Regions from separate parts of the Psychrobacillus sp. NPDC096426 genome, predicted to be linked through region 1. Evidence: a T-box and tRNA genes for the amino acid it is inferred to sense, from the RefSeq annotation. Region 1 holds a T-box; the other holds one or more tRNA genes.
The links. A T-box is a leader RNA that pairs with one kind of tRNA and senses whether it is charged. The one in region 1 lies ahead of ileS (isoleucine--tRNA ligase), so its partner is inferred to be a tRNA-Ile.
Positions count from the first base shown of each region.

Region 2: it has a tRNA-Ile gene. The T-box ahead of ileS (isoleucine--tRNA ligase) is inferred to sense a tRNA for this amino acid. The anticodon was not compared.

Region 1 covers NZ_JBIWEX010000007.1:12,423-15,791, forward strand. Annotated here, with positions in the region: gene ACIQYS_RS07515 (VC0807 family protein) at 1-82, opposite strand, end outside; gene ACIQYS_RS07520 (MerR family transcriptional regulator) at 87-836, opposite strand; gene ACIQYS_RS07525 (GNAT family N-acetyltransferase) at 963-1,517, shown strand; T-box leader at 1,579-1,823, shown strand; gene ileS (isoleucine--tRNA ligase) at 1,877-3,369, shown strand, end outside.
Region 2 covers NZ_JBIWEX010000020.1:83,080-86,448, reverse strand. Annotated here, with positions in the region: partial or broken rRNA gene rrf (5S ribosomal RNA) at 1-5, shown strand, start outside; tRNA gene ACIQYS_RS16410 (tRNA-Val) at 34-109, shown strand; tRNA gene ACIQYS_RS16405 (tRNA-Thr) at 124-199, shown strand; tRNA gene ACIQYS_RS16400 (tRNA-Lys) at 206-278, shown strand; tRNA gene ACIQYS_RS16395 (tRNA-Leu) at 302-386, shown strand; tRNA gene ACIQYS_RS16390 (tRNA-Gly) at 404-478, shown strand; tRNA gene ACIQYS_RS16385 (tRNA-Leu) at 494-582, shown strand; tRNA gene ACIQYS_RS16380 (tRNA-Arg) at 599-675, shown strand; tRNA gene ACIQYS_RS16375 (tRNA-Pro) at 683-759, shown strand; tRNA gene ACIQYS_RS16370 (tRNA-Ala) at 775-850, shown strand; tRNA gene ACIQYS_RS16365 (tRNA-Met) at 873-946, shown strand; tRNA gene ACIQYS_RS16360 (tRNA-Ile) at 953-1,029, shown strand; tRNA gene ACIQYS_RS16355 (tRNA-Ser) at 1,042-1,134, shown strand; tRNA gene ACIQYS_RS16350 (tRNA-Met) at 1,208-1,284, shown strand; tRNA gene ACIQYS_RS16345 (tRNA-Asp) at 1,288-1,363, shown strand; tRNA gene ACIQYS_RS16340 (tRNA-Phe) at 1,515-1,590, shown strand; tRNA gene ACIQYS_RS16335 (tRNA-Gly) at 1,598-1,671, shown strand; tRNA gene ACIQYS_RS16330 (tRNA-Ile) at 1,677-1,753, shown strand; tRNA gene ACIQYS_RS16325 (tRNA-Asn) at 1,758-1,832, shown strand; tRNA gene ACIQYS_RS16320 (tRNA-Ser) at 1,839-1,929, shown strand; tRNA gene ACIQYS_RS16315 (tRNA-Glu) at 1,937-2,008, shown strand; tRNA gene ACIQYS_RS16310 (tRNA-Asn) at 2,148-2,222, shown strand; tRNA gene ACIQYS_RS16305 (tRNA-Ser) at 2,229-2,319, shown strand; tRNA gene ACIQYS_RS16300 (tRNA-Glu) at 2,327-2,398, shown strand; gene ACIQYS_RS16295 (1,4-dihydroxy-2-naphthoate polyprenyltransferase) at 2,534-3,369, opposite strand, start outside.

The sequences.
Region 1 (3,369 bases):
TAAAACCTCTGCCATATGTCCATATGACATAAGGTAAACCTATATAAACAATTAACTCTAGTAAGATATAGTTTATTTTCATATTATTATCCACGGACCTTTTCTTTGAAATAATGAGTGATTGCCTTTTCTATAAAATCTACAACAGCTGGGTCAAATCGGTAAAATCCAAGACCATCTTTTATTTCTTTTTGTTTACTCCATACTTTTTCAGCTAGTTTAAAATTCCAGTGAAAATCTTTTTCAAGTAAATCAATCCATCTGCTTGCCAAATCTTGAGCCTTTGGACTTGCAATATCAATGTGGATATTTATTCTAATATCATTTATTAACGAAGTATAGATCTTTATTGTTTCGGTATCATCCCCAATCTTAGGTAATTGCTTAAAGAATTGAACTTCATCTTTTGAAAAATATTTACTCCAAATACTCTCATATACTTCCGTAGGGGTAGGAGAGGAGTTCATAGGAATACGATCAAATACATCTTTCCAATTTGCTAGGTCCTCAAATTCACTTACTTGAAGTAAATACCGAATAGAACGAGAACGTTCCTCTAGACGTGCCTTCTCTAGTTCCAATACTTTTAATTGCATAGTGAGCGCTTCTTTATGACTTAAATGCTGATCTTCTAACATTTGTCGTATACTGTTTAGACTAAATCCCATTTCCTTCAAAAGCTTTATGTAATGTAATTTGATGACATCTTTTTCTTCATAATAGCGATGTCCGCCTTCGCTTAATTGTGAAGGAGCTAATAGTCCTATTTCATCGTAATAACGAAGAGTTCGTACTGTGGTGTTGCTTAATTTTGCTAAATTACCGATTGAATACAAAACTAACCCTCATTTCTATACCCATTATAAAACCTTACGTTACGTAAGAATCAAGTATTTATTTGATTAGTGTGATATTTTATAATTAGTGAAACATTCTAATTTATTGTGATAGGAGAATTATACTTGAAAAAACCAAATTTATACATAGAAACCGAAAGACTTATTCTCAGACCGTTCCAAGATAAGGATTACGTAAATTGGTATGAGGGGTTCGACAATCGTTTGTCTTCGCAATACAAATACGATGATGGACATGCGGATATGTCGAATTCCACAAAAGAATGGTTTGTCCAATGGATTGAAGGATTTCACAAAGCGGCTGAAAAAGACGAAATGTACATTTTAGGAGTATTTAGTAAAGAGGATGGTGTTAATGTAGGAAAAGTTGAGTTGATCACCATTCTAAGAATGGATTATCAGTGGGCGATGATGGGGTATTCGATACATAATCAGTTTTGGAAAAATGGATATGGTGTAGAAAGTGTAAACGCAGCAGCTAAAGTTTTCTTCACGGAGTTAAATTTTCACCGGATTGAATTGCATATTAATATAGATAATGAACCATCCAAAAAGTTAGCCGAGCGAGCGGGATTTACATTTGAATGTAAACGAGAACAATTTTCTTTAGAAAACGATAAATGGACAGATTTTCTTATTTATTATCAAAACAAAAAATAAAGCATATACTAAGTTGACAAATTATTAAGACTTATGTTAAGTTTTACGATAATAAAACCATACAAATTCGTTGATGAGAAAAAGTAGTAGATGAAACTGTTCCAAAGAGAGCCGGTGTACGCTGAAATCCGGTGTTCAGTTCATGTATGAAAATCCTCTCTGAGAAGTCGAGCTGAAATCGAGTAAGTGAGACCGGGTGTCTACCGTTAAAAAGAACGCGTATGATAGTACGTGGCTAAGTGCTATTGCAGAACTAAAATGTTGCAATAGAATTAGGGTGGTATCACGGTTAAACCCGTCCCTTTTTACAGGGACGGGTTTTTTGTATGTTTTATTAATAAAATGAGGAGTGATACCAAATGGTTAAGGAAAACGAAAAAGAAACTGCTTTAAAGCGAGAGGAGCGCATTCGACTGCATTGGCAGCAAAATGAAATCTTTCAAAAATCCGTGGAAAATCGAGAGGGTAGCCCTTCTTTTGTGTTTTATGAAGGTCCACCGACTGCCAATGGATTGCCGCATGTTGGTCATGCATTAGGACGTACGATCAAAGATGTCGTTGCAAGATATAAAACAATGACTGGACATCAAGTAGTACGGAAAGCCGGTTGGGATACACACGGCTTACCGGTCGAGCTCGGAGTCGAAAAGCAATTGGGGATTTCTGGTAAAAGCGAAATTGAAAAGTATGGAGTAGAAGCATTCATAGAAAAATGTAAAGAGAGTGTTTTTGTTTATGAAAAACAATGGAGAGAGTTTACGGAAAGTCTTGGTTATTGGGTGGATATGGATGATCCGTATTTGACATTAAGCAATGCCTATATAGAAAGCGAATGGAATATACTCGGTACTATTCATGAAAAAGGACTACTCCAAAAAGGTCATAGAGTATCTCCGTACTGTCCTAGCTGTCAAACTTCTCTCAGCTCGCATGAAGTGTCACAAGGATATAAGATGGTAAAAGATTTATCGGCAATAGCTAAATTTAAAATAACGGATCGAGACAATGAATACTTTCTTGGATGGACTACAACGCCTTGGACTTTACCCGCAAATGTGGCACTCGCAGTTCATCCTTCGTTGAAATATGTTCGTGCTAAACAAGGGCAAAACATTTTCATCGTAGCAGAAGCATTGGCAAGTTCGGTATTAAAGGAGGAATATGAAATACTTTCTGTCCATCTTGGCGCAGAATTTAAAGATATTTCATATACACCATTATTTGATTTTGTAAATGTAGAAACCGGACATAAAGTAGTGACTGCTGACTATGTGTCCGCAGAAAGTGGAACAGGGATTGTTCATATTGCGCCTGCTTATGGGGAAGATGACTACAAAGTAGTAAAAGAAAATGGATTATCTTTTGTCCATGTAGTTGACGAAAAAGGAAAGTATACTCCGGAAGTGGTCGATTTTGAAGGCCGATTTGTGAAGGATTGCGATGTGGATATTGTTCGTTACTTAGCTGCGAAAGATTTACTTTTCAGCAAAGAAAAGTACGAACATAGCTACCCCCATTGTTGGCGTTGTGATTCTCCTCTCTTGTATTATGCAAATGAAAGCTGGTTTATCCAAACAACTGCTTTGAAAGAAAAGTTTATTCAAAACAATGAAGGGGTTACTTGGCATCCGGAACATATTAAGCACGGGAGATTTGGAAACTTTTTAGAACAAATGGTGGACTGGAACATCAGTAGAAAACGTTATTGGGGAACCCCGCTTAATGTTTGGGAATGTGCGGAATGTAATTATGAATATGCACCAAAAAGCATAGAAGAATTAAAGCATCATTCGATTGATCCATTAGATGAGATTGAATTGCATAAGCCCTATGTAGATGAAGTGAAGCTTCA
Region 2 (3,369 bases), on a different contig from region 1:
TGGGCTTGCAATAAACATACATATTAATACCCAGGAGGATTAGCTCAGCTGGGAGAGCATCTGCCTTACAAGCAGAGGGTCGGCGGTTCGAGCCCGTCATCCTCCACCATATTCATTCCAAACGCCGGAGTAGCTCAACTGGTAGAGCAACTGACTTGTAATCAGTAGGTTGAGGGTTCAAGTCCTTTCTCCGGCACCATTGTACGAGCCATTAGCTCAGTTGGTAGAGCATCTGACTTTTAATCAGAGGGTCGTAGGTTCGAATCCTACATGGCTCATCACTTTTATGTGAATTATGTATGCGGGTGTGGCGGAACTGGCAGACGCACTAGACTTAGGATCTAGCGCCGCAAGGCGTGGGGGTTCGACTCCCTTCACCCGCACCATTTAATTTTATAATCGAGCGGAAGTAGTTCAGTGGTAGAACACCACCTTGCCAAGGTGGGGGTCGCGAGTTCGAACCTCGTCTTCCGCTCCATAGATTCACTTAAGTGCCGGGGTGGCGGAACTGGCAGACGCACAGGACTTAAAATCCTGCGGTAGGTGACTACCGTACCGGTTCGATTCCGGTCCTCGGCACCACTTTTATGAAAAATTAGCGCCCGTAGCTCAATTGGATAGAGCGTCTGACTACGGATCAGAAGGTTGTGGGTTCGACTCCTGCCGGGCGCGCCATATATAACGGGAAGTAGCTCAGCTTGGTAGAGCACTTGGTTTGGGACCAAGGGGTCGCAGGTTCGAATCCTGTCTTCCCGACCAGCTATAAAAATATTTGGGGCCTTAGCTCAGCTGGGAGAGCGCCTGCCTTGCACGCAGGAGGTCAGCGGTTCGATCCCGCTAGGCTCCACCATAACAATTATAGCAACAATCTTGGCGGTGTAGCTCAGCTGGCTAGAGCACTCGGTTCATACCCGAAAGGTCGTGGGTTCGACTCCCTCTGCCGCTATATTAAGGACCTTTAGCTCAGTTGGTTAGAGCAGACGGCTCATAACCGTCCGGTCGCAGGTTCGAGTCCTGCAAGGTCCACCAACAACATATTCCGGAGGAATACCCAAGTCTGGCTGAAGGGATCGGTCTTGAAAACCGACAGGCGGGTCATACCGCGCGGGGGTTCGAATCCCTCTTCCTCCTCCATTTTAAATTTGTTGTTAGTTGTATGAAATACATACATAAATAAGCACTTATAATGTTTTAAGTATATTATTATCGCGGGGTGGAGCAGTTCGGTAGCTCGTCGGGCTCATAACCCGAAGGTCACAGGTTCAAATCCTGTCCCCGCAACCAAATGGTCCCGTGGTGTAGCGGTTAACATGCCTGCCTGTCACGCAGGAGATCGCCGGTTCGATCCCGGTCGGGACCGCCATTTAATTTTTGTGAATTTATTAGTTTGAGATTTAGGATAAGCAAGCAGGTCGAGGAAGCAATCGAGCGAAAGAAGGAGCGTACTTAAGTACGTGACTGACAGAGCGAGTGCAGCTGACGAAGAGATGCGCAGCTTAGCGTAAATCGAAGATGGCTCAGTAGCTCAGTCGGTAGAGCAAAGGACTGAAAATCCTTGTGTCGGCGGTTCGATTCCGTCCTGAGCCACCATAGTAATGCGGGTGTAGTTTAGTGGTAAAACCTCAGCCTTCCAAGCTGATGATGAGAGTTCGATTCTCTTCACCCGCTCCAATAATGGGCCTATAGCTCAGCTGGTTAGAGCGCACGCCTGATAAGCGTGAGGTCGATGGTTCGAGTCCATTTAGGCCCACCATTATTCCGAAGTAGCTCAGTGGTAGAGCAATCGGCTGTTAACCGATTGGTCGTAGGTTCGAGTCCTACCTTCGGAGCCATCATATGGGGAAGTACTCAAGTGGCTGAAGAGGCGCCCCTGCTAAGGGTGTAGGTCGGGCAACCGGCGCGAGGGTTCAAATCCCTCCTTCTCCGCCATATGTTTGGCCCCTTGGTCAAGCGGTTAAGACACCGCCCTTTCACGGCGGTAACACGGGTTCGAATCCCGTAGGGGTCATTTTAAAAGCATGTATCCTATTAGGATTAGGAAACATGCTTTTTTATTTCTTAAGAATCATAATAGTTTTCAAATGAGTGGCTCTATGTAGTTCTATTAAACTTAATTAGAGTTCGATTCCATTTAGGTCTACCATTATTCCGAAGTAGCTCAGTGGTAGAGCAATCGGCTGTTAACCGATTGGTCGTAGGTTCGAGTCCTACCTTCGGAGCCATCATATGGGGAAGTACTCAAGTGGCTGAAGAGGCGCCCCTGCTAAGGGTGTAGGTCGGGCAACCGGCGCGAGGGTTCAAATCCCTCCTTCTCCGCCATATGTTTGGCCCCTTGGTCAAGCGGTTAAGACACCGCCCTTTCACGGCGGTAACACGGGTTCGAATCCCGTAGGGGTCATATTTAAAAAGCATGTTTCCAATTAGGAGACATGCTTTTTTCATTTAAGAATCGTAATATTTTTTAATTTAAAGTTTCATATTCATTTAAAAAAGCAAGAAGAAAAATTAATCATTTCTCTTCTTGCTTTTTATTTTATAAGAAGTACCCGATTAATAAGCCTATCCCTAATAGGAACACGAAAATAGTATTCGTGAGTGCTGTATCTTTCATAGCTGGAGCAACTTCAAGTGGATTATCTTTTTCTCTGAATAGTTTAATCGCATGCAATGGTTTTTTAATGCTTAATATAACGAGTAATGCCCATGGTGTAATAATTTGTAGTAAGACTAAGCCTACAATCCAAAGGTAGGATATGATAAAATAAGAAGCTAAAATCGTAATAGCGTTTTTTCTACCAACAAGGATTGCCATCGTTTTTCTGCCGCCTTTTGTGTCTTCCTCAAGATCTCGGATATTATTAGAAAGCATAATCGCCGCTACAAGTAGTGCGCTCGGAATAGAAAGTAGGATGGCAAAGTTAGGTACAGAACCAACTTGAATAAAAGTAGCAATTAATACAATGAGCATACCCATTACTACACCACTAAAAAACTCTCCGAATGGGGTATAGGCAATAGGATAAGGTCCGCCGGTATACAGGTATCCTATTAACATACATGCAGCACCAACAACTAGTAACATCCAAGAAGACTTATAGCAAATGTAGATGCCTAGTAATCCAGCGAGCACATATAACAATAATGCCAACTGCATTACGGTTTTCGGTTTAACGCCATTTCTAACAATAGCTCCGCCGATACCTACGGATTCTTCACTATCAAGCCCTCGTGCAAAATCATAGTATTCATTGAACATATTGGTTGCTGCTTGTATAAAAAGACAAGCAACTAACATAGCTAAAAATAGAAGCCAGTTAATATTTGTGTAATAAAGTGCAATCATCGTCCCCAAGAATACCGGAGCAAATG